DNA from 3 places in the Streptomyces sp. NPDC050433 genome. Region 3 is predicted to be linked to each of the others. Evidence: riboswitches for the same ligand, from Rfam matches in the RefSeq annotation. Region 3 holds a riboswitch; each other region holds the start of a gene.

Region 1 (7,470 bases), on a different contig from region 3:
CGCTCAAACCAGCGCAGCGGAAATCGGTTGCGCCCACCCCCGATTCGATGTCGGTTCGACACCTCACCGACACCCTTGAAATCGAACGCCTCTCGAACGTAGGGCCAAAGGTGTGCCCGCCGTCCGCCGAAAGACGGCCGAATGCCCGTTTCCAGAGCGCCCGGAAGCCGCCGAAGATTGTCGCCGTCGCATACCGCCGGGTACAGTCGCGGCCACTGCTTTCCCCTTCTGGGGCCCCGTTCGACAAGGCGGCCCCAGGAGCCTGGTCCTGCTGCCGAGGCGAGAGAGAAGTTGGTGAACGACCAGCACCCCCACGCCGGATACGCCGCCCACGACGGCTACTCCACAGGCAGCTTCGACAGTGACCCCCTTTTCGGCGCGCTTCCGGGCACGAGCCCGGCGGGCACGGTCACTTACGAGGCGGACCACAGCGGTCAGTACGACTCGGCGCAGTGGAACGCGGGTTACGACCCCTATGCGACACAGGCGCCGCAAGCACCCCAGGGTCAGTACGAGGCGTACGACGCCTACGCGGCACAGTCCCAGCAGTCCCAGCAGCCCCACCCGTCATACGACACCACGGGTCAGTGGGACGCGAACGCCTGGAACGAGGCCAACCAGGCGGCCAGTTACGGATACGACGCGACCGGCCTGAGCACCCCGGCCGACCAGTGGGCGGCCCCGGCTGCCGACACCGGCGCGTACGACGCCACCGCCTGGAACCCGGGCACACCGGCCGCGCAGCCGGACGTACCGTTCCAGACCGACGCTCCGTACTACGGCGATACCACGACGTACGAGTCCTACGAGCCGGCGGCGGCATACGAGCCCGCCGGCTACGAACCGGCCGCGTACGAGCCCGAGATCGAGCACCGGACCGAGCACCCGCACGAACCCGGCTACGAGCAGCCGGAGTTCACGCAACCGGAGTACGCGCCCACCGAGTTCACGCAGGCCGAGTACCCGCAGGGCGAGTACGAACCGGCCGCGTACGAGCAGTCCGCGTACGAGACCGAGCACGAGTACGACACGCCCGGTCCGGAGCCTGAACAAGCATCGGAACCGGGACCGGCCCCCGAGTCGGAACATTCCGAACACGCGGACCAACTCGTCGGCGCCGGCGCCACCGTCACCGCCGCGAGCATCACCCCCCGCCCCGTCCGCCGGGCGGCCGGAGGCAGCCGCAGCCGGCGCCGTACACCGGCGAAGCGTTCGGCGCTGCTCACCGTCGCGGTGCCCTCCGCCTGCGTGATGGGCGTCGCCGGTATCGCCGCCGCGTCGGTCGGCGGACTCGGCGCCGAGGAGAGCAAGGACGACGCGACCGCGGTCACCGCCTCGGACGCGACAGCGGTCAAACCCGCCGCCGTGAACAACAAGCTCGACACCCAACTCGCCGCTCTCGACGCCGACGCGCGTGACTTCGGGGACCGCGCCAGCCGCACCCAGGAGCGCATCGACCTCAAGGAGCGTCAGGCGGCGGAGAAGAAGAAGCGCGAGGAGGAGGCCGCGGCCCGAGAGGCCGCCCGCCCCAAGTTCGCGCTCCCGGTCGAGATGCGGGGCCTCAGCGCCTCCTACGGCCAGGCCGGCATCAACTGGATGTCCATGCACACGGGCATCGACTTCCCGGTCTCGTACGGCACGCCGGTGATGGCGGCGGCGGACAGCACCGTCCGTACGCAGTGGAACGGCTCCTACGGCAACATGGTGATCCTGACCACCGCTGACGGCACCGAGATCTGGTACTGCCACCTCTCCAGCGCCAAGATCCGTTCCGGCCCCGTCAAAGCCGGTGACGTCGTCGCGTATTCCGGCAACTCGGGCAACTCCACCGGGCCGCACCTGCACATGGAGGTACGTCCCGGAGGGGGCGCCGCGACCGACCCGGTGGCCTGGTTCCGCAGCCACGGCCTCGACCCGACGTAAGCGACGTAAGCGGCCCGTTCAACTCAGCACCCGGTATCGATGCGGCGGGCCTCCTCGGCCCGCCGCACCCGTGTGTACTCGTGTCCGCGCGTCCCCTACAGCTTGTCGACCGGCGCGTACCGCAGCAGCAGCCTCTTCGGCTTGGAGTCGCCGAAGTCGATCGTTGCCTGCGCGTCGGCGCCCGACCCCGTCACCGTGACGACCGTCCCGAGCCCGAACTGGTCGTGCGTGACCCGGTCTCCCACCGCGAGCGAGATGACCGGTTTCTCCGTCGCGCGCCGGGTGGCGAAGCCCGCGGGGCCCGACCGGGTGCGGGAGGTGGACAGCGCGGACGCGACACCGGACGTCGGTCCTGCCGGGGCGGCCATCGGGCCGGTGCGCTTCCACTCCAGATGCTCGCCCGGAATCTCCTCCAGGAAGCGCGACGGCGGGTTGTACGAGGGCTGGCCCCACGCGCTGCGCATCGAGGAGCGGGTCAGATAGAGCCGTTCGCGGGCGCGGGTGATGCCCACGTACGCCAGCCTGCGCTCCTCCTCCAACTCCTTCGCCTGGCCGAGCGCGCGCATGTGCGGGAAGACGCCGTCCTCCATGCCGGTCAGGAAGACGACGGGGAACTCCAGCCCTTTCGCGGTGTGCAGCGTCATCAGCGTGATGACACCGGAGCCGTCCTCGTCCTCGTCGGGGATCTGGTCGGAGTCGGCGACGAGCGCGACCCGCTCCAGGAACTCGGCGAGGGTGCCGGACGTCGTCGCGGCGGTCGCGGCGGCGTCAGCCCCCGCGTCCGTGGCCGGCGCCGTGTCCGTGGCCGGCGTCGCGTCCGCACCCGCCGCCTGAGCCCGCTCCTGCTCGAACTCCAGTGCCACGGCGGCCAGTTCCTGCAAGTTCTCGATCCGCGTCTCGTCCTGCGGGTCGGTCGACGCCTGCAACTCCGCCAGATAGCCGGTCCGTTCCAGCACGGCCTCCAGGACGGTCGCCGGACCGGCGCCGGACTCGACGATCGTACGCAGCTCCTCCATCAGCGTGTTGAAGCGCTTCACCGCGTTCGACGAGCGGGCCGCCATGCCGTACGCCTCGTCCACCCGGCGCAGCGCCTGCGCGAAGGAGATCTTCTCCCGCCCCGAGAGCGCGTCGATCATCGCCTCGGCACGGTCGCCGATCCCGCGCTTGGGCACGTTCAGGATCCGGCGCAGCGGGACGCTGTCCTCCGGATTGGCGAGGACGCGCAGATAGGCCAGCACATCGCGGACCTCCTTGCGTTCGTAGAAGCGCACGCCGCCGACGACCTTGTAGGGCAGGCCGACGCGGATGAAGATCTCTTCGAAGACACGCGACTGCGCGTTCGTCCGGTAGAAGACGGCGACATCGCCCGCCTTGGCCTCCGACGCGTCGGTCATACGGTCGATCTCGTCGGCGACGAACTGCGCCTCGTCGTGCTCGGTGTCCGCCACATACCCGGTGATCCGCGCGCCCGCGCCCGCGTTCGTCCAGAGATTCTTCGGGCGCCGGCTCTCGTTGCGCTCGATGACCGCGTTGGCGGCGCTGAGGATCGTCTGTGTGGAGCGGTAGTTCTGCTCCAGCAGGATCGTCGTCGCGTCCGGGTAGTCCTCCTCGAACTGGAGGATGTTACGGATCGTGGCGCCCCGGAAGGCGTAGATGGACTGGTCCGCGTCACCGACGACGCACAGCTCGGCCGGGTCGGATCCCTCGCCCGAGGGGCCGACCAGCTCACGCACCAGGGTGTACTGCGCGTGGTTGGTGTCCTGGTACTCGTCCACCAGCACATGGCGGAAGCGGCGGCGGTAGTGCTCGGCGACGTCCCCGAACGCCTGGAGCAGATGGACCGTCGTCATGATGATGTCGTCGAAGTCCAGGGCGTTGGCCTCGCGCAGCCTCGCCTGATACATCCGGTACGCCTCGGCCAGCGTCTTCTCGAAGGGGTCCGTGGCCTGACCGGCGAAGGTCTCCTCGTCGATCAGCTCGTTCTTCAGATTCGAGATCTTCGCGCTGAACGACTTCGGGGGGTGCCGCTTGGGGTCGAGGTCCAGATCGCGGCAGACCAGGGCCATGAGCCGCTTGGAGTCGGCCGCGTCGTAGATCGAGAACGAGGACGTGAAGCCGAGCCGCTTCGACTCGCGGCGCAGGATCCGCACACAGGCGCTGTGGAACGTCATCACCCACATGGCGTTCGCGCGCGGTCCGACGAGCTGCTCGACGCGCTCCTTCATCTCGCCCGCGGCCTTGTTGGTGAACGTGATCGCCAGTATTTCGCCCGGATGCACGCTGCGGGTCGCCAGCAGATGGGCGATCCGGTGGGTCAGCACGCGAGTCTTGCCCGAACCGGCGCCGGCCACGATGAGCAGCGGCGATCCGGTGTGCACGACGGCGGCGCGCTGCTCCTCGTTCAGCCCCTCCAGCAGCGCCGCCGGGTCCACGACCGTGCGCGGGGCACCGTCGCGGTGATACGGATCCCTGGGCGGGGGCACGTCGAACTTCCCTCCGAAGAGATCGTCGGGCACCTGTTCCGGAGCGGTGTCGTCGGGGTCCGGAGCGGTGTCCTCGGGTGGCGGCGGGGGCTCCTCGGCCGAGGGCTGGAGGTCCGCCAGGAAGCTGTCGTCAAAGAGGCTGCTCATCGCTTCCTGAGTCTAGGGTGCCGCACTGACAGCCCGCCGCCACATGGCCTCGCGGGGGGTGCGCGCGACCGTTCGCGAGAAAGGTCACGAAAATGTATCGGGCATATCGGCCATCATCCTTCACAGCAGCACCACAGATTGGCTAGCGTGCCTGCCGAGGCGGTCCGTACTCCATCGGCGATCAGCGCCGGGCGGGCGGCCTGCGCCGAATCCGGGCTTCCGTGAAGGGAGTTCGGAACCGGGGACCCACCACGTTCGACCGGGGTGAATCGGGCCGTAGTCCCAGGCCCGTAGGGCAGCCTTCCGTTCCGCCCGAACCCGACAGCTAACCCGGTAGGCGGTCCACGGAAGGAGATGTCGGCCTTGGCGTCGCATCGCAAAACGCGCACCCGCACCGGGGTGCGCGCGCACACACCGGCCGTCGGTTTCACGACGGCCGCGCTCGCGTCCGTCACGCTGCTCTCGACGCAGAGCGCCACCGCCGCGCCGGCCGAGCCCAAGCCCTCGGTGGAAGAGGTGCAGAAGAAGGTCGACGACCTGTACCGGCAGGCCGGTACGGCGACGCAGCAGTACAACAAGGCGAAGGAAGCGACCGAAAAGCAGCGCAAGTCGGTCGAGCAGGTCCTGGACGACGTCGCCAAGAGCGCCGACAAGGTGAACGAGGCGCGGCGCTCCCTCGGTACGTATGCGGCGGCGCAGTACCGCGCGGGCGCGGTCGGTCCCACGGCCGCCCTGATGTTCGCCGACAGCCCGGAGTCGTACTTCGAGCAGACCCAGCTGATGAGCCGGCTGACCGAGCGCCAGCAGGAGGCGGTCGAGGACTTCCAGAGGGAGCAGCGGTCGGCGGCCAAGCAGCGCGCCAAGGCGACGAAGAGCCTGGAGACGCTCACGGAGTCGCAGGCCTCGCTCAAGCTGGGCAAGCAGAAGGTCCAGAACAAGCTCGCGGAGGCGCGCTCGCTGCTGGCGGAGCTGACGGCCGAGGAGAAGGCGCGACTCGCCGAGCTGGAGCGGAAGAAGGAGGAGGAGGCGCGCCGCAAGGCGGCGGCGAAGGCCAAGGAAGAGGCCGAGGCGGCGGCGGAGCGCAAGCGCCAGGAGGAGGCGGCGCGGCAGGAAGAGCAGCAGCAGCCCTCCACCGGCGGTGGCTCGGACCCGGGCACCGGTTCGGGCGACACGGACGGTACGTACGCGGCCAAGGCCGAGAAGGTCCTCGCCTTCGCCCGCGCCCAGATCGGCAAGCCGTACGTGTGGGGCGCCACCGGCCCCAGCTCGTACGACTGCTCGGGGCTGACGGCCGCCGCCTGGAAGGAGGCGGGCGTGCAGCTGCCGCGTACGACCTGGGACCAGGTGAAGGTCGGCACGCGCGTCGCCACCGCGGACCTGCTCCCCGGCGACCTGGTGTTCTTCTACGACGACATCAGCCACGTCGGCATCTACATCGGCGACGGCAAGATGATCCACGCGCCGAAGCCGGGCACGAACGTGCGCGAGGAGTCGATCTACTACATGCCGATCTACGGGAGCGTGCGCCCGGCCTGATCAGCGGCCGGGTCCATGGCGTCGAGGAACCAGACGTCGATCGGGTCCATCTCGTCCTGTTCGGCGCCCCCGACGGTGATCAGGGCGCGGCCGTCGGGGGTGAAGGCGGCGATGCTCGGTCCGGACGACAACCGCAGGACGCGGCCGTCGTCGCCGAACAGGACATCCCCGTCGTCCGACGACATGAACGCGAGCGGCCCCTTCGCGGTCCACACCGCCCGCGCGGTGATGACCGACATCGGGTCGGTGGCGATCATGCCGTCGGGCGCCCGGTCCGCACGTATCAGCTCACCCGCCGTGAGGGTCGGTGCCGATGCCGCCTGTCGCAACAGGGACAGGGAGCACACCGCCGGGTCGTCCTTGCCGTCCGCCCCGACGGCGAGGAGCCCGGTGCCGTCCGGTGCCATGGTCAGCGCGTGGATCGCGGCCAGCCCGGTGTCCGCGTCGGCGAGCACCGCGCCGCTGTCCACGTCGCGTACCACCAGCCGGCTGCCGTGGGCGTGCGCCAGCAGCCGCCCGGCCGCGTCCAGGGCGACAGGGCCCTCGCCCTCCCACCGCGCGCCGCCCGGGTCGGGCGCCAGGACCTTCCCGGTCCGCGCGTCCAGAACGGCCACGGGGCCGCCGCGCAGCCGCCCCACGGCTACCCTCCGGCCGTCCGCGTCGAACGCGAACCGCACCGGGACGTCGATACCCACGAGGTCGTCCTCTTCCCCTTCACCCTCGTCGTCGCCGTCTCCGCCGTCGTCGGCCTCCCCGTCCGGCCATATCTCCGCGGGGTCGAGCGACCACAGCGGCTCCCCGGCGGACGACCAGGCGTGCCAGCGGCACTCCACCGAGGCGGCCACGGTCGCGCCGTCCGGGGAGAGCTGGATGTCGAGCGGGTTGTCGTGATAGTCGGCGCCGCTGAGAAGCATGGTCAGCGGCGCGCTCGCGACCGTGCTCCAGCCGACGACGTCTCCTCCGTTGTGATGCCACTCGGCCACGGCGCCGAACACCACCCGGCGCAGGTCGGACGGGGCCGCCACCGCGATGGCGCCGTAGGGGAAGGCCGCGCCGTCGGCCGGCTCATCGCCGTCCGCCGCCTCATCCGCCGCCTCGTTCGCTTCCTCATACTCGTCCCGGTCCGCGTCGGGCTCCGCCGGCACCCGCGCCCACTCCACGTCGACCAGCCGGCCGAGCCTGCGCGTCCCCGCCAGCGCGTGATACGGCCGGGTCCCACCCGCCAGCAACTCGTCCCACCAGCGGTCCGGCATCGGCCGCCGCTCCGGCGGCCAGCTCCGCAGAGCCGTCGCGGCGGCGGCCAGCTCCGTCTCGTCCAGCGCTTCGAGCAGCGGGCAGAGCTGCTCCCAAAGCGAGGTGGAACAGGGCCCCTTCAGCATTT
Region 2 (7,470 bases), on a different contig from region 3:
TCCGCCTCGGTCGGTTCGGTGCGTTCGGTCTGCGGAGGGGGCGTTTGCATACCTGCGTCGGTTTCCTCGGTGTCTATCTGTCCGCCCGGTCGGCGCTGTCGACGCCGTCCAGGAGATTGGAGTACCAGGGCCGGTCGGCCGCGCCCTCATCGGTGCGGCGTTCGTCGGCGGCCCTGGGGTCGGCCATGATGTAGCCGGTCTCCCCCGGCATCACGTAGTGCAGATGCTCGCGCGCGAGGCGCTGGATGTACGCGTCGTCCTGGAGGCGGGCCTTCTCGTCACGCAGTTCCTCGACCCGCTGCGCCGCCTCGCGCGTCAACTGCTCCTGCTTCGCGATGTCGCCGCGCTGCGACACGTACTGCCGCATCGGGTAGGCGAGCGCGACGATCAGCGAGCAGACGACGAGCACGAGGAAGGCCGCGCGTCCGGTGAGCCGGGAGCGGCGGGCCTGCCTGCGGGTCTGCGAGCGGTAGACGCGGGCGGCGGTCTGCTCGCCCAGAATCCTGATCTTGGTCGCGGTGGAGAACCGGTCCCTGTTCGCGGCCATGGTCCCGCCTCCCTGGGGGGTGTCGCGAACCCCTCGTACCTCTGTACCGCCGTACTGCCTCTGTACGCGCGTACGTCCCCGGACACGGTACGGGACCGTGGCCGGGGACGGCCGTACGACGGGCGGACGGATGGCCGGTGGTGGCCCGCCTGGTCAGTCCTTGAAGCGGGGGAACGCGCTGCGGCCCGCGTACACCGCCGCGTCGTCCAGGATCTCCTCGATGCGCAGCAGCTGGTTGTACTTGGCGACGCGCTCGGAGCGGGCCGGGGCGCCGGTCTTGATCTGGCCGCAGTTGGTGGCGACGGCCAGGTCGGCGATCGTGACGTCCTCGGTCTCGCCGGAGCGGTGCGACATCATGCACTTGAAGCCGCTGCGCTGCGCCAGCTCCACGGCGTCCAGGGTCTCGGTCAGCGAACCGATCTGGTTGACCTTGACCAGAAGGGCGTTGGCCGAGCCCTCCTCGATGCCACGGGCCAGGCGCTCGGGGTTGGTGACGAAGAGGTCGTCGCCGACGATCTGGACCTTGGAGCCCAGCTTGTCGTGGAGGACCTTCCAGCCGGCCCAGTCGTCCTCGAAGAGCGGGTCCTCGATGGAGACCAGCGGGTACGAGGCGACAAGCTCCTCGTAGTACTCGGTCATCTCGGCGGCCGAGCGGGACTTGCCCTCGAACTCGTAGGAGCCGTCCTTGTAGAACTCGGAGGCCGCCACGTCGAGCGCGAGCGCGATGTCCTTGCCCGGCGCGTAACCGGCTTCCTTGATGGCCACCAGGATCAGGTCGAGCGCGGCGCGGTTGGACTCCAGGTTCGGCGCGAAGCCGCCCTCGTCGCCGAGGCCGGTGGAGAGCCCCTTCTCCTTCAGGACCTTCTTCAGCGTGTGGTAGACCTCGGCACCCCAGCGCAGGGCCTCGGAGAACGACTCGGCGCCGATCGGCGCGATCATGAACTCCTGGATGTCCACGTTGGAGTCGGCGTGCGAACCGCCGTTGAGGATGTTCATCATCGGGACGGGCAGCAGGTGCGCGTTCGGGCCGCCGAGGTAGCGGAACAGCGGCAGATCCGAAGCCTCGGAGGCGGCGTGCGCCACGGCCAGGGAGACACCGAGGATGGCGTTGGCGCCGAGCGAGGACTTGTCGGGCGTGGCGTCCAGGTCGAACATCGCCTGGTCGATCAGGCGCTGCTCGGTGGCGTCGTAACCGACCAGCTCCGGGCCGATCTGCTCGATGACGGCGAGGACCGCCTTCTCGACTCCCTTGCCCTGGTAGCGGTTCTGGTCACCGTCGCGGAGCTCAAGGGCCTCGAACGCACCGGTGGACGCACCGGAGGGGACAGCAGCACGGCCGGTGCTGCCGTCGTCGAGGCCGACCTCGACCTCGACCGTTGGGTTGCCTCGGGAGTCAAGGATTTCCCTGGCTACGACGACGTCGATGGACGGCACGAGCATCTCCTTCTGGGATGTGACGCGTGGAGTGCAGGGTCTCATTGGCCTTGCGGCATGAGCCTAACCGGCTCCCGGTCGGCGGTCGGCAGATGCCCGCCCGCTGGGACGAAAAGAGTCCTGAATGCCCGTTCAGCCATGAATGTCCGAGCATTCGGTCCGGTGGGCCGGGCGGACCTAGGTGGGGAAGGGTCAGCTCAGGTGCAGCTGCTGGCCCGGGAAGATCTCGTCGGCGTCCTCGACGATGTCCTTGTTCAGCTCGAAGAGCTTCTTCCAGCCGCCTTCGACCTTCTTGGTCTCGGCGATCCCGGAGAGGGTGTCGCCGGCCTTGACCTTGTACTCGCCGTCGCCCTTCTTGACCGGGCCGCGGGTCTCGGTGCGGGAGGCGGGCTGCTCCTGCTCGGCGCGCGGGGCGGCCTGCTTCTTCGGGGCGGCCTTCGGCGCGGACTGCTCCGGGGCGGCCTTCGGGGCGTCGTCGGCCGAACCGGCGTCGTTCGCGGCGTTGGACAGGCCCACGCCACAGCTCGGCCAGGCACCCTTGCCCTGGCCGGCCAGGACCTTCTCGGCGATCTGTATCTGCTGGGACTTCGAGGCCTGGTCGGCGCTGGAGGCGAAGGCGTTGCCGCCGTACGCGGCCCAGGTGGAGGCGGAGAACTGGAGACCGCCGAAGTAGCCGTTGCCGGTGTTGATCGACCAGTTGCCGCCGGACTCGCACTGGGCGACGGCGTCCCACTCGGCGGTGGTGGCCGCGGAGGCGGAGGTGGCGCCGATCAGCGGGGCCGCGACGGCGGCACCGGTGATGCCGGCGAGCGTGGCGTAACGGGCGGCCTTGGACGGACGGCGGTGCTTGCCCTTGCCGGACGCGCTGGAAAACAGCATGCGAGATCTCCTCACCGACGCCTGCGAGGTGAGCTGTCGGGTTCGGGCCAAGTGAGTTGCCCGGCCGTGCGACCCGAGAACGCCTTCACGTCCCCCTGCACACGGCTGCACCCCGAGCCGGCCGTCGTGACCGGCACTTACCTTTGGGTCCCCCGCTCCTGCCTTCGGCGCTTGACGCGACGACTACTCCCCCCGACCGACGGCAGGATTCGGCGTGACGGTCGACGGTGCCCGCGGTGCGAGCGGTTAAGACCGTAAACACAGACATCCCGGATGTTCAAAGGAGGAACATCCGGGATGATTCGCCCATCTCGCCCCGAGGAAACCTCTGTTTACGCAGGTCGGGCGAGAGCGGGGCGAGTTGGCCGTCCGGCGGCGCCAGTTGGGTCGAAGAGACCCTTGTCTCACTTACGCAGGTCCGGACATAGGCGGCTTAACTACCCCTGCTTCACGGTCAGATCGAGGCTCTGGCCCGGCAGGATGAGGTCGGCGTCGGAGCCTACGACCTCGCGGTTCGCCTCGTAGAGCGCGGGCCAGCCGCCCTCCACCTTCTGCTCGTCCGCGATGGCCCAGAGATTGTCACCGGTGCGGACGGTGTACGAGCCGTCGTCGGCGTCGCCGTCGCGCGTCGAACCGTCACCTCGTGAGGCATGGCGGCCACTTTCGCGGGCTTCGTCAGACTCACCCGACTTGCCTGCTTCGGCCGATCCGTCCGAGGCCTCGGCGCCGGTGCCGGTGTCGGCCGACCCGCTCGACTCGGGGGCCGGTTCGCCACGGTGCTTGCCCTGTCCCGTGCTGGGCTCGGTACTGGGCTTCGCGCTCGGCTTGTCGGCGCCGGAGGCGGAGTCGCGGCCGAACTGCCCGGACGACGGAGTCGACTCGGGAGCCGGAGGCAGCACGGCCTCTTCGCTGGGCTCGGACTCGTCGGGCGTCTCGGTGGCCTCGCTGTCCGGAGCCGTATCCGCGTCCGTATCCGCGTCCCCGCCCTTCTCCGCCGTGAGCCCGGTCACCAGCGCACAGGTCGGCCACGCGCTCGGCCCCTGCTCGGCGAGGATCTTCTCGGCCACGGCGATCTGCTGGCTGCGGCTGGCCTGGTCGGCGGTGGGGGCGTACGCCGTACCGCCGAAGTCGTCCCAGGTCTCCTGCGAGATCTGGAGCCCGCCGTAGTACCCGTTGCCGAGGTCGGCGCTCCACATGCCGCCGCTCTCGCACTCGGCGACGCGGTCCCAGGTGGAGGCGTCGGCCGCACTCGCGCCGGTCGCGCCGAGCAACGGGATGGCGATCGCCGAGCCTGTCACCCCTGCCGCGACGACGAGGGCAGGAGCCTGACGGGGCCGACGGTGCCGGCCATTCCCGGAGCGCATGCGGTTGCCTTCCGTGAGACTGGTGAGACGGTCGTGAACGTAGCCGTACTCGAACGCCTGTCACAAGTCGATGCAGCGTAGATCACGTGAAAGTCACAGTGCTGACGTTTCGTCAGTCACTCACCGCTGTGAACCGCACCGGGAGCGTGCGCAGTCCACGCATGATCAACCCACCACGCCACCGCAATTCGGATGGATCGACCGCAAGTCGCAAGTCGGGCAGACGAGTCAGCAGCGTCCCGAGGGCGGTCTGCCCCTCCAGCCGGGCGAGCGGTGCGCCGAGACAGTAGTGGATGCCGTGGCCGTAGCCGAGGTGTTTGTTGTCACTACGCGACAGGTCGAGCCGGTCGGGATCGGCGAACCGGTCCGGATCGCGGTCGGCGGCGGCGAGTACGACGAGGACGGGGTCGCCCACCGCGACGCTCTGCCCGCCGAGTTGGACGGGCTCGGTGGCGTAGCGCCAGGTGGCCAGCTCCACCGGCCCGTCGTAACGCAGCAGTTCCTCGACGCCGGTCGCGAGCAGATCCGTCTCGCCGGCGCGGAGGGAGCGCTGAAGGCGCTCACGCTGGTCGGGGTGACGAAGTAGGGCATACACCCCGTTACCCACCAAATTCACGGTCGTTTCGAACCCCGCGAAGAGGAGGATGAACGCCATCGCGGCGGCCTCGTTCTCGGTGAGGTGCTCGCCGTGGTCGCTCGCGCGGATCAGACCGGAGATCAGATCGTCGCCGGGGTCGTCCCTTTTGCGGTGGATCAGTTCGGCGAGATACCCCCGCATCTTCTTCACGGACCGCGCGACACCACCGCGCGGCCCGCCACCGTGCCGGATCATCATCCCGGCCCAGTCGCGGAAGTCGTCCTGGTCCTCGCGCGGCACGCCGAGCAGATCGCAGATCGCGTAGATGGGCAGCGGAAAGGCGAAGTCATGGATCAGGTCGGCCTCCCACTTCGCCGCGAACGCGTCGATCAGACCGTCCGTCAACTCCTTTACGCGGGGCGCGAATTCGGCCACCCGCCGGGGTGTGAACGCCTGCGACACCAGCCGCCGCAGCCGGGTGTGGTCGGGCGGATCGATGTTCAGCAGATGCGTCATCAACTCCGCACCGCGCTCCCCCGGAATCCCCGTCTTCCCCTTGGCGTGCGCCTGCTCGGCGTGATGCACGGGATTCTTGGAGAGCCGCGGATCGGCGAGCGCCCGCTTGGCGTCCACGTACCGGGTCACGAGCCACGCGTCGACCCCGCTCGGCAGCGTCGTCCGCCGCACGGGCGCGTGCTCGCGCAGCCAGGCGTACGCGGGGTAGGGGTCGGTGGCGAACTCCCAGGTGAAGAGTTCGGGCGCGTCGGTCCCGGAGGGCAGGTCGTGCATGGCCCGACAGTAACCGGCCCGGTCTGAGAGCCGGCCGTCGCGGGCTGCCGGTCCGTCGGGGGGTCGGGCCGTCGGGCCGTCGGCTCAGACCACCGTGCCCGTGGCATCCTCCTCGGCCTTGCGCATGGCGGTGCGCAGCACGGAAGCGCCCGTGGGTGTGAGGGTATGCAGCACGCTGGGGCCGTTGCGGACCGTGGTGACCAGTCCCGCGTCGCGTAACACGGTGGCGTGTCTGCTGGCGGAGGAGGCGGAGACCCCGGCGGCACGGGCGATCTCGCCGGTCGTGGCACCGGCGGACGCCGCGTGCAGGGCAACTGCCCTGGCGCGCCCGAGCAGGTTGGTCAGGGACTGCTCGGGGTCGTCGCCCAGGGAGCGGGCTTCGGGCTCGTGGAGCAGCGAGTACCAGACCACGGGCGGCAGCTTCGGGTCGGCGAAGGCGACCGGCTCGCCCCAGTTGAAGTACGAGGGGACGAGGGTGAGTCCCCGGCCGTTCAGATACAGGTCCCGGTCTTCCGCCTGCCTGGGGTAGGAGACCTCCAGGACGGGCGGGTGCCAGCGCAGCATGGGCCCGAGTCCCGCGAGCATGCCCTCAACCCCGCCGTCGAGAAGCCCTCGGCAGCGTGCCGCGCGCTCGGCCTCGATACGCGCCTGCACCTGCTCCTTGTGCGGGACGACGACAGCCTCGTAGTACGCGCGCAGCATCCCCACGAACTCCTTGCGCGTCTCCGGTCCGGCCAGTTGCCCGGCCCACGCGGGTGCTCCGACGGTCCGGTCGAGGATGGCCATCTCCGTCATGACGCGTTGCGGAGGCGTGGCCAGAATCGACTCCAGTCCCGCGTCCGGGCCGTCCACGGCTTCGACAGGAGTGAGAAAGTCCGGGTAGTACGCGGCCCTTGGGTACAACGGCAGCAGGACACTCCGCAGGACCCGCCCCAGCCCCGCCTCCCGCAGTTGCTGCCGTGCTGTGCGGTGCCAGTCGGCGTAGGCCCACCGTCCCTTCCGGGACTGGAACCGGTGCAGACTCGCGGCGATCTCGAAGAGAGGATCAGGAGCGGAGGCAAGACGGGTCCTGGCCAGATCCACTTCCGTGAAGTGAATGCGGAGCATCTTGTCCCCCGTTGCTCGGATCTTGCGCCGCAGCGCACCGGTGCCGGGTCGGCGCGGGTCGGTCGACCGATCCTAGGAAGCTGCGATCAAGATGCGATAAACAGGGATTCAACGCGTATGTGGTTCAGGTCGGATGGAGGGTCCTTCCGTACGGGAGTACGGCGGTGTCCGGACCAGGTGCCTACGGCGCGGGCGTTCAGAAGCGCGCTCGATGGCGGTAGCAGATTCGCAGTCCGCGCTCAGTGGCGGCAACGCACTTGAGCCTCACCGCAAAAGCCGGGTTCAGGAGCCGTATCCGGATACCTGGTGGGGATACGGCGTCATGAGGTGGGATGGGCTGTCGTGAGAGCTGTTGAGCGGATCAAGAACGGAATGCGGGCCTCGGCCCGTTGGGTTCGTCGGCATCGGACCGGGACAGGGCTGGCCGCGGGGATACCGGGGGTGCCGACCTCACCGACGCGCGTGAGATGACCGCCGACCAGCTGTCGGGCACGCTGCTGACCGAGGAGACCTGCCTGCCACCACCGACGGCGTGGCTGGATTGAACCGTTACGGCGCAGAGGTGTCCGCACCCGTGTCGGCGAAGTGGTCGAACTCCCCTGCCTTGACGCCGAGGATGAAGGCGCGGAGCTTTTCGGGAGTCGTGGTGACGATGGTGTCGGGCTCGTCGCTCTCTTGGATCTTGATGGAGCCGTCGTCAGCCGCCGCGAGGTAGACACAGCCGTTCGCCTCGGCGCTGAACGAGGACTTCTGCCAGTGGAGGGCAGGCATGC
Region 3 (7,470 bases):
GGTCCGGTCCGGGGGCAGGGCGGCGTTCACCGCGTACGTACGCCCCGTGAAGCCCCCGTCGACGAGATTGCGCAGCACGGCGCGCCCGACGCCGCCCGGCGTACGTCCGGCGCCGACGACGGCCACCGACGACGGGCCGAGGAGCCGCTGCACGGAGCGCGCCTCGGCGCGCTGCTCGCGGCCCCGCTGGACGGCGAGGGATTCGGCGGTCGGTTCGAGGTCGAGGACAAGACGGACCGCGCCGTCCTCGAAGCTGCGTTTCTGGGTGAACCCGGCGTCCCGGAACACCTTGATCATCTTGTTGTTGGCGGGCAGCACCTCCGCCGCGAAGCGCCGGATCCCGCGCTCGCGCGCCACCGCGGCGATGTGTTCGAGGAGCGCGGAGGCGATGCCGCGCCCCTGGTGCGCGTCCTGGACGAGGAAGGCGACCTCAGCCTCGTCGGCGGGCTCCGACGCGGGCATGCCGCGGGCGTCGATCCGGTCGTAGCGGACGGTGGCGACGAACTCGCCGCCGACGGTGACTGCGAGCCCCACCCGGTCCACGTAGTCGTGGTGGGTGAACCGGTGGACGTCCTTGTCGGAGAGCCGGGGGTAGGGCGCGAAGAAGCGGTAGTACTTCGACTCGTCCGAGACCTGTTCGTAGAAGCTGACCAGCCGCTCGGCGTCGTCGGTGGTGATGGGCCGGACGCGGGCGGTGCCTCCGTCGCGCAGGACCACGTCTGCTTCCCAGTGATCGGGGTAGGCGTGCTGCGACGGCGGCGTCATGGGGAGAGCCTACGGCGCGCGCACCGGTAGCGTCGGCTCCTGCGCCGGGGCAGTCTGGGGGTGCCTCACCAGGCAGTTACGGGGCACATGAGACACTGGTCTAGACAACAACTGTGACTTGAAGGGCAACACCATGGCTGAGCGCCGCGTCAACGTCGGCTGGGCCGAGGGCCTGCACGCCCGTCCCGCCTCCATCTTCGTCCGCGCCGCCACGGCCTCCGGTGTTCCGGTGACGATCGCCAAGTCCGACGGCAGCCCGGTCAACGCCGCGTCGATGCTCGCCGTGCTGGGTCTGGGCGCGCAGGGCGGCGACGAGATCGTCCTGTTCTCCGACGCGGACGGCGCCGAAGCCGCGCTGGACCGGCTGGCGCGGCTCGTCGCCGAGGGCCTGGACGAACTGCCCGAGACCGTCTGAGCCCTCAGGTACGGACGGCACGGCGAGGGCCCCGGCAGCAGGACTGCCGGGGCCTTCGTCGTGTTGGCGTATCGGGTCAGACGCTCACGCCGTGCGCGCGCAGATACGCGACCGGGTCGATGTCGGAGCCGTACTCCGCGCTCGTCCGCGCCTCGAAGTGCAGGTGCGGGCCGGTGGTGTTGCCGGTCGAGCCCGAGAGGCCGATCTGCGTGCCCGGAGCGACGCTCTGGCCGACGGAGACGCCGAGCGAGGAGAGGTGCCCGTACTGGGTGTAGCTGCCGTCGTTCATCCGGATGACGACATTGTTGCCGTACGCGCCGCCCCAGCCGGCCTCGACGACGGTGCCCGCGCCGACGGCCACGACCGAAGTGCCCGACGCCGCGCGGAAGTCGACGCCGGAGTGGCTGCCGGAGGACCAGAGCGCCCCTCCGGTCCGGTAGCCGGTGGTGAGCGAGGAGCCGGCGACCGGGAGCCGGTAGGAGTTGAGGCGCTTGCGCTCCGCGGCCCGTGCCGCGCGCTCCTTGGCCGCACGGACCTCCTTGGCGCGGGCCTCCGCCTTGCGCTTCGCCTCGGCCTTGGCACGGGCGGCGGCCTTCGCCGCCGCCTTCGCCTCCGCGGCCTTCCGGGCGGCCAGGTGCTGCGCGTCGGCCTGGGCGTCGATCGTCGCGGCGAGCGAGTCGTCGATGACGATGGCGCGGACGGGGGTGACCGGGGCGGCCTGGGCGGCCTCCTGTGCGACGGCCGCGTCCGCGTCGGCGGCGAGGGCCGGGGATCCGAGGGTGCCGATGACACCGGCGGCGGTGAGAGTCGCGACTCCGGCCATGTTCGCGCCTCGGCGCGTCATTCGGCTCCGGGCACGGTGCTTCCCGGTGGCACGGGTGAACGCCATGAAGTGGCTGGTCCTTTCCTTCCTTCTCGCCTACCGGGTTAGCTGACGGGTTCGGAGCAGGAAGGTCTCCTACGGGTTCCTCCGCGGATCACGCGAAGGCTCCCGATTCACCCCAGGGACACGAGTGGGTCCCCGGCTCCCCCGGCTCGCGCCTGACGGGGACTCGGCGATGGCTGTCCGGTGCCGCGGCTGCGGCGGGCTCTGACGAACAGCCGGACCGACGCTAAGGGGTCATCTTTCAATCACCAAACAGACAGCCCCATTTGTAGTGCACGCCACAGGGCATTCAGGCAACCTCCTTACGAATACGGACATAACAGAGGGCCCCGGCGACAGGTTCGTCACCGGGGTCCCCTTTATCCGTATCGCGCCGCCCGTATCGCGGAGCTGCTTCCGCTCAGCCGGTGACGACCTTCACCTCGCCGATGCCCAGGGCCTCGACCGGCTCCCGGATCACGGAGGCGTCCCCGACCAGCACCGTGACGAGCCGGTCGCCCGGGAAGGCGCTGACGACCGCGGCCGTCGCCTCGACCGTGCCGGTCTCGGCCAGCCGCGCGTACAGCCGCGCCTGGAAGTCGTCCGGGAGGTGCTGCTCGACCTGGTCGGCGAGCGTGTCCGCGACGGACGCGGCCGTCTCGTACTTCAACGGCGCGACGCCGACCAGATTCTGTACGGCCGTCTCACGCTCGGGGTCCGTCAGCCCGTCGGCCGCGAGCGTACGCAGGACCGTCCACAGGTCCTCCAGCGCGGGCCCGGTCGACTCGGTGTCCACGGAGCCGCTGATGGCGAGCATGGAGGCGCCCGTGCCGTGCGGGTCGGAGCGCAGCACCTGCGCGAAGGCCCGCACGCCGTACGTGTAGCCCTTCTCCTCACGCAGCACCCGGTCGAGCCGGGAGGTGAGCGTGCCGCCCAGGCAGTATGTGCCGAGCACCTGGGCCGGCCAGACGCGGTCGTGCCGGTCGGGGCCGACCCGGCCGATCAGGAGCTGGGTCTGGACCGCTCCGGGCCGGTCCACGATCACCACACGGCCGGTGTCGTCGGCGGTCACCGGCGGCACGGGGCGCGGCTCGGAGGTGTCGCCCGTCCAGTCGCCGAGGGTGTCGGCGAGCAGCGCGTCGACGTCGACGCCGGTGAGGTCGCCGACGATCACCGCGGTGGCGGTGGCGGGGCGGACATGCGCGTCGTAGAAGGCGCGGACGCCCTTCGCGTCGATGCGTCCGACGGTCTCCTCGGTGCCCTGGCGGGGGCGCGACATGCGCGAGGTGGCCGGGAACAGCTCCTTGGAGAGCTGCTTCGCCGCGCGGCGGGCCGGATTGGCCTGCTCGTGCGGGATCTCGTCCAGCCGGTTCGTGACGAGCCGGCCGACCTCGCTCTCCGAGAACAGCGGCGCGCGCAGGGCGTCGGAGAGCAGGCCGAGCGCCTTGGGCAGCCGGGAGACGGGGACTTCCAGGGAGACCCGGACGCCGGGGTGGTCGGCGTGCGCGTCGAGGGTGGCGCCGCAGCGCTCCAGCTCGGCGGCGAACTCCTCGGCGGTGTGCTTGTCGGTGCCCTCGGACAGCGCGCGGGCCATGATCGTGGCGACGCCGTCCAGGCCCTCGGGCTCCGCCTCCAGCGGGGCCGCGAGGGAGATCTCGACGGCCACCACCTGCTGGCCGGGGCGGTGGCAGCGCAGGACCGTCAGGCCGTTGGGCAGTGCGCCCCGCTCGGGTGCGGGGAACGCCCAGGGCCTGGCCTCGCCGGCCGTCGGCTGCGGGTGGAACTCCATCGTCATGGTCACGGCAGCGTCGGTCACTGGTCCGCCTTTTCGCGCTGGTCGGGGGTCTCGTCGGTGCTCTCGTCGGAGGCGGCGTCGTCGTCCTCGGCGGTCGTGGGCTCGTAGACCAGCACCGCCCTGTTGTCCGGACGCAGCCGGGCCGCGGCCACCGCGCGCACCTCGTCGGCCGTGACGTCGAGCACCCGCTGGACGGCGGTCAGCGCCAGCTGCGGGTCGCCGAACAGCACCGTGTACCGGCACAGTTCGTCCGCGCGGCCCGCGACCGTACCGAGCCGGTCCAGCCATTCGCGCTCCAACTGGGCCTGGGCGCGCTCCATTTCCTCGGCCGTGGGGCCCTCGGCCGCGAACCGGGCCAGCTCCTCGTCGACCGCGGCCTCGATCTGCGGCACCTCGACACCGCTGGACGTCTTCACGTCCAGCCAGCCGAGCGAGGGCGCACCGGCCAGGCGCAGCAGCCCGAATCCGGCGGCGACGGCCGTACGGTCGTGGCGCACCAGGCGGTTGTGGAGGCGGGAGGACTCGCCGCCGCCGAGGACGGTGAGCGCCAGGTCGGCGGCGTCGGCCTCGCGGGTGCCGTCCTGCGGCAGCCGGTAGGCGGCCATCAGCGCGCGCGCCGGGACGTCCTCGTGGATCTCCTCGCGCAGCTGCTCGCCGATGACCTCGGGCAGCGCGCCGTCGCGCGGCGCCTGCTTCCCGTCGTGACCGGGGATCGAGCCGAAGTACTTCTCGACCCAGGCGAGTGTCTGCTCGGGGTCGATGTCGCCGACGACCGAGAGCACCGCGTTGTTCGGCGCGTAGTACGTACGGAAGAACTGCCGGGCGTCTTCGAGCGTCGCCGCGTCCAGGTCGGCCATCGAGCCGATCGGGGTGTGGTGGTACGGGTGGCCCTCGGGGTAGGAGAGCGCGGTCAGGCGCTCGAAGGCGGTGCCGTAGGGCACGTTGTCGTAACGCTGGCGGCGTTCGTTCTTCACGACGTCGCGCTGGTTCTCCATCCCCTCGTCGTCCAGGGCGGAGAGCAGCGAGCCCATACGGTCGGCCTCCAGCCAGAGGGCCAGCTCCAGCTGGTGGGTGGGCATGGTCTCGAAGTAGTTGGTGCGCTCGAAGCTGGTGGTGCCGTTGAGCGAGCCGCCGGCGCCCTGCACCAGTTCGAAGTGACCGTTGCCCTTCACCTGCTTCGAGCCCTGGAACATCAGGTGCTCGAAGAGGTGGGCCAGGCCCGTACGGCCCTTGACCTCGTGGCGTGAGCCGACGTCGTACCAGAGGCAGACCGCGGCGACCGGGGTCAGGTGGTCCTCGGAGAGCACCACGCGCAGTCCGTTGGCGAGCCGGTGCTCGGTCGCTGTCAGGCCGCCGGAACCGGCCTGCGCTGTGGCCGTGTGACCCATGGGCATGTACGTCCCTTCGATCGCGATATGGAGAAGTCCTGCCACTGTATGCAAGCGTGCCGACGCCTGGCGAAGTTCCCGTGTCGAGCCAAGCGGCGTCCACTCGCCATCGGCTTGACATCGGTGCTCCGTCGGCCCGGCGTGGGCTCCGTGTGAGTCGGCCGCGGGGCCGCGCACGGCCGCCGGAAACGGCGCCTCGGGCCGTTCAACGACGGGTCGAGGTCGGCGTTGTCGGTGCGGCGGGCCACAATGGTCGGCGTCAGTTCCCCGAGTTGTCCGCACGTTGACCGTCCAGACCCGCACAGACCTGTGAAGGAGCCGCAGCAGCGATGGCCCGCCGCAGCACGAAGACCCCGCCGCCCGAGGACTTCGAGGAGAAGATCCTCGACATCGACGTGGTCGATGAAATGCAGGGCTCCTTCCTTGAGTACGCGTATTCGGTGATCTACTCGCGCGCCCTGCCGGACGCGCGGGACGGCATGAAGCCGGTGCACCGCCGCATCGTGTACCAGATGAACGAGATGGGCCTGCGACCCGACCGCGGCTATGTGAAGTGCGCCCGCGTCGTCGGCGAGGTGATGGGCAAGCTGCACCCGCACGGGGACGCGTCGATCTACGACGCCCTCGTCCGGATGGCACAGCCGTTCTCGATGCGGCTGCCGCTGGTCGACGGGCACGGCAACTTCGGCTCCCTCGGCAACGACGACCCGCCGGCCGCCATGCGGTACACGGAGTGCCGGATGGCTGACGCCACGTCACTCATGACGGAGTCGATCGACGAGGACACCGTCGATTTCCAGTCGAATTACGACGGCCAGGAGCAGGAACCGGTCACGCTGCCCGCCGCGTATCCGAATCTGCTGGTCAACGGCGCCTCCGGGATCGCCGTCGGTATGGCGACGAACATGGCGCCGCACAATCTGGGCGAGGTCATCGCCGCGGCCCGGCATCTGATCAAGCACCCGGGCGCCGACCTGGACACGCTGATGCGGTACGTGCCGGGGCCCGATCTGCCCACCGGTGGCCGGATCGTGGGGCTCCAGGGCATCAGGGACGCCTACGAGAACGGGCGCGGAACGTTCAAGATCCGCGCCACCGTCACCGTGGAGGACGTCACCGCGCGCCGCAAGGGCCTCGTCGTCACCGAACTGCCCTTCACCGTCGGCCCGGAGAAGGTGATCGCCAAGATCAAGGACCTCGTCTCGGCGAAGAAGCTGATGGGCATCGCCGACGTCAAGGACCTCACCGACCGGCAGCACGGGCTGCGCCTGGTCATCGAGATCAAGAACGGCTTCATCCCCGAGGCCGTGCTGGAGCAGCTCTACAAGCTGACGCCGATGGAGGAGACCTTCGGCATCAACAACGTGGCGCTGGTGGACGGCCAGCCGCTGACGCTGGGCCTCAAGGAGCTGCTGGAGGTCTATCTCGACCACCGTTTCACGGTAGTGCGCAGGCGCAGCGAGTTCCGCCGGACCAAGCGGCGCGACCGGCTGCATCTGGTCGAGGGGCTGCTCGTCGCGCTCGTCGACATCGACGAGGTCATCCGTCTCATCCGGTCGAGCGACAACTCGGCGCAGGCCAAGGAGCGGCTGATCGAGCGCTTCTCGCTGAGCGACATCCAGACGCAGTACATCCTGGACACGCCGCTGCGCCGGCTCACCCGGTTCGACCGGATCGAGCTGGAGAGCGAGCGCGACCGGCTCAACGGCGAGATCGACGAGCTGACCGGGATCCTGGAGTCGGACGCCGAGCTGCGCAAGCTCGTCTCGGCCGAACTGGCCACGGTGGCGAAGAAGTTCGGTACGGACCGGCGCACGGTGCTGCTGGAGTCGGGCAGCTCGCCGGTCGCCGCGGTGCCGCTGGAGGTGGCCGACGACCCGTGCCGGGTGCTGATGTCCTCCACCGGGCTGCTGGCGCGTACGGCCAACGGCGGGCCGCTGGGCCCCGGCGACGGCAAGCGGGTGAAGCACGACGTGATCGTCTCGGCGGTGCCCGCCACCGCGCGCGGCGAGGTCGGAGCGGTCACCTCGACGGGTCGGCTGCTGCGGATCTCCGTCATCGACCTGCCACAACTGCCCGACACCGCCTCGGCGCCGAACCTGTCGGGCGGGGCGCCGCTCGCGGAGTTCCTGACGCTGGAGCCCGACGAGGACCTGGTCTGTCTGACGACGCTGGACGAGTCCTCGCCCGGTCTGGCGCTGGGCACGCTCCAGGGCGTCGTCAAGCGGGTCGTCCCCGACTA

The links. Region 3 has a riboswitch for cyclic di-AMP ahead of ACIBLA_RS28730 (M23 family metallopeptidase). Riboswitches for the same ligand answer to the same signal wherever they lie in the genome.
Region 1: another riboswitch for cyclic di-AMP. It lies ahead of ACIBLA_RS00945 (NlpC/P60 family protein); the one in region 3 lies ahead of ACIBLA_RS28730 (M23 family metallopeptidase).
Region 2: another riboswitch for cyclic di-AMP. It lies ahead of ACIBLA_RS08930 (transglycosylase family protein); the one in region 3 lies ahead of ACIBLA_RS28730 (M23 family metallopeptidase).

Annotation. Positions count from the first base shown of each region.
Region 1 covers NZ_JBITIB010000001.1:183,449-190,918, reverse strand. Annotated here, with positions in the region: gene ACIBLA_RS00955 (peptidoglycan DD-metalloendopeptidase family protein) at 295-1,923, shown strand; gene pcrA (DNA helicase PcrA) at 2,019-4,553, opposite strand; cyclic di-AMP (ydaO/yuaA leader) riboswitch at 4,747-4,909, shown strand; gene ACIBLA_RS00945 (NlpC/P60 family protein) at 4,908-6,089, shown strand; gene ACIBLA_RS00940 (WD40 repeat domain-containing protein) at 6,065-7,470, opposite strand, start outside.
Region 2 covers NZ_JBITIB010000005.1:207,293-214,762, reverse strand. Annotated here, with positions in the region: gene ACIBLA_RS08945 (DUF501 domain-containing protein) at 1-50, opposite strand, end outside; gene ACIBLA_RS08940 (septum formation initiator family protein) at 74-547, opposite strand; gene eno (phosphopyruvate hydratase) at 701-1,987, opposite strand; gene ACIBLA_RS08930 (transglycosylase family protein) at 2,174-2,860, opposite strand; cyclic di-AMP (ydaO/yuaA leader) riboswitch at 2,864-3,040, opposite strand; gene ACIBLA_RS08925 (transglycosylase family protein) at 3,298-4,224, opposite strand; gene ACIBLA_RS08920 (cytochrome P450) at 4,337-5,590, opposite strand; gene ACIBLA_RS08915 (helix-turn-helix domain-containing protein) at 5,675-6,697, opposite strand; gene ACIBLA_RS08910 (DUF397 domain-containing protein) at 7,247-7,468, opposite strand.
Region 3 covers NZ_JBITIB010000027.1:111,131-118,600, reverse strand. Annotated here, with positions in the region: gene ACIBLA_RS28740 (GNAT family N-acetyltransferase) at 1-765, opposite strand, end outside; gene ACIBLA_RS28735 (HPr family phosphocarrier protein) at 899-1,180, shown strand; gene ACIBLA_RS28730 (M23 family metallopeptidase) at 1,257-2,069, opposite strand; cyclic di-AMP (ydaO/yuaA leader) riboswitch at 2,082-2,248, opposite strand; gene ACIBLA_RS28725 (pitrilysin family protein) at 2,467-3,834, opposite strand; gene ACIBLA_RS28720 (pitrilysin family protein) at 3,858-5,234, opposite strand; gene ACIBLA_RS28715 (DNA topoisomerase (ATP-hydrolyzing) subunit A) at 5,558-7,470, shown strand, end outside.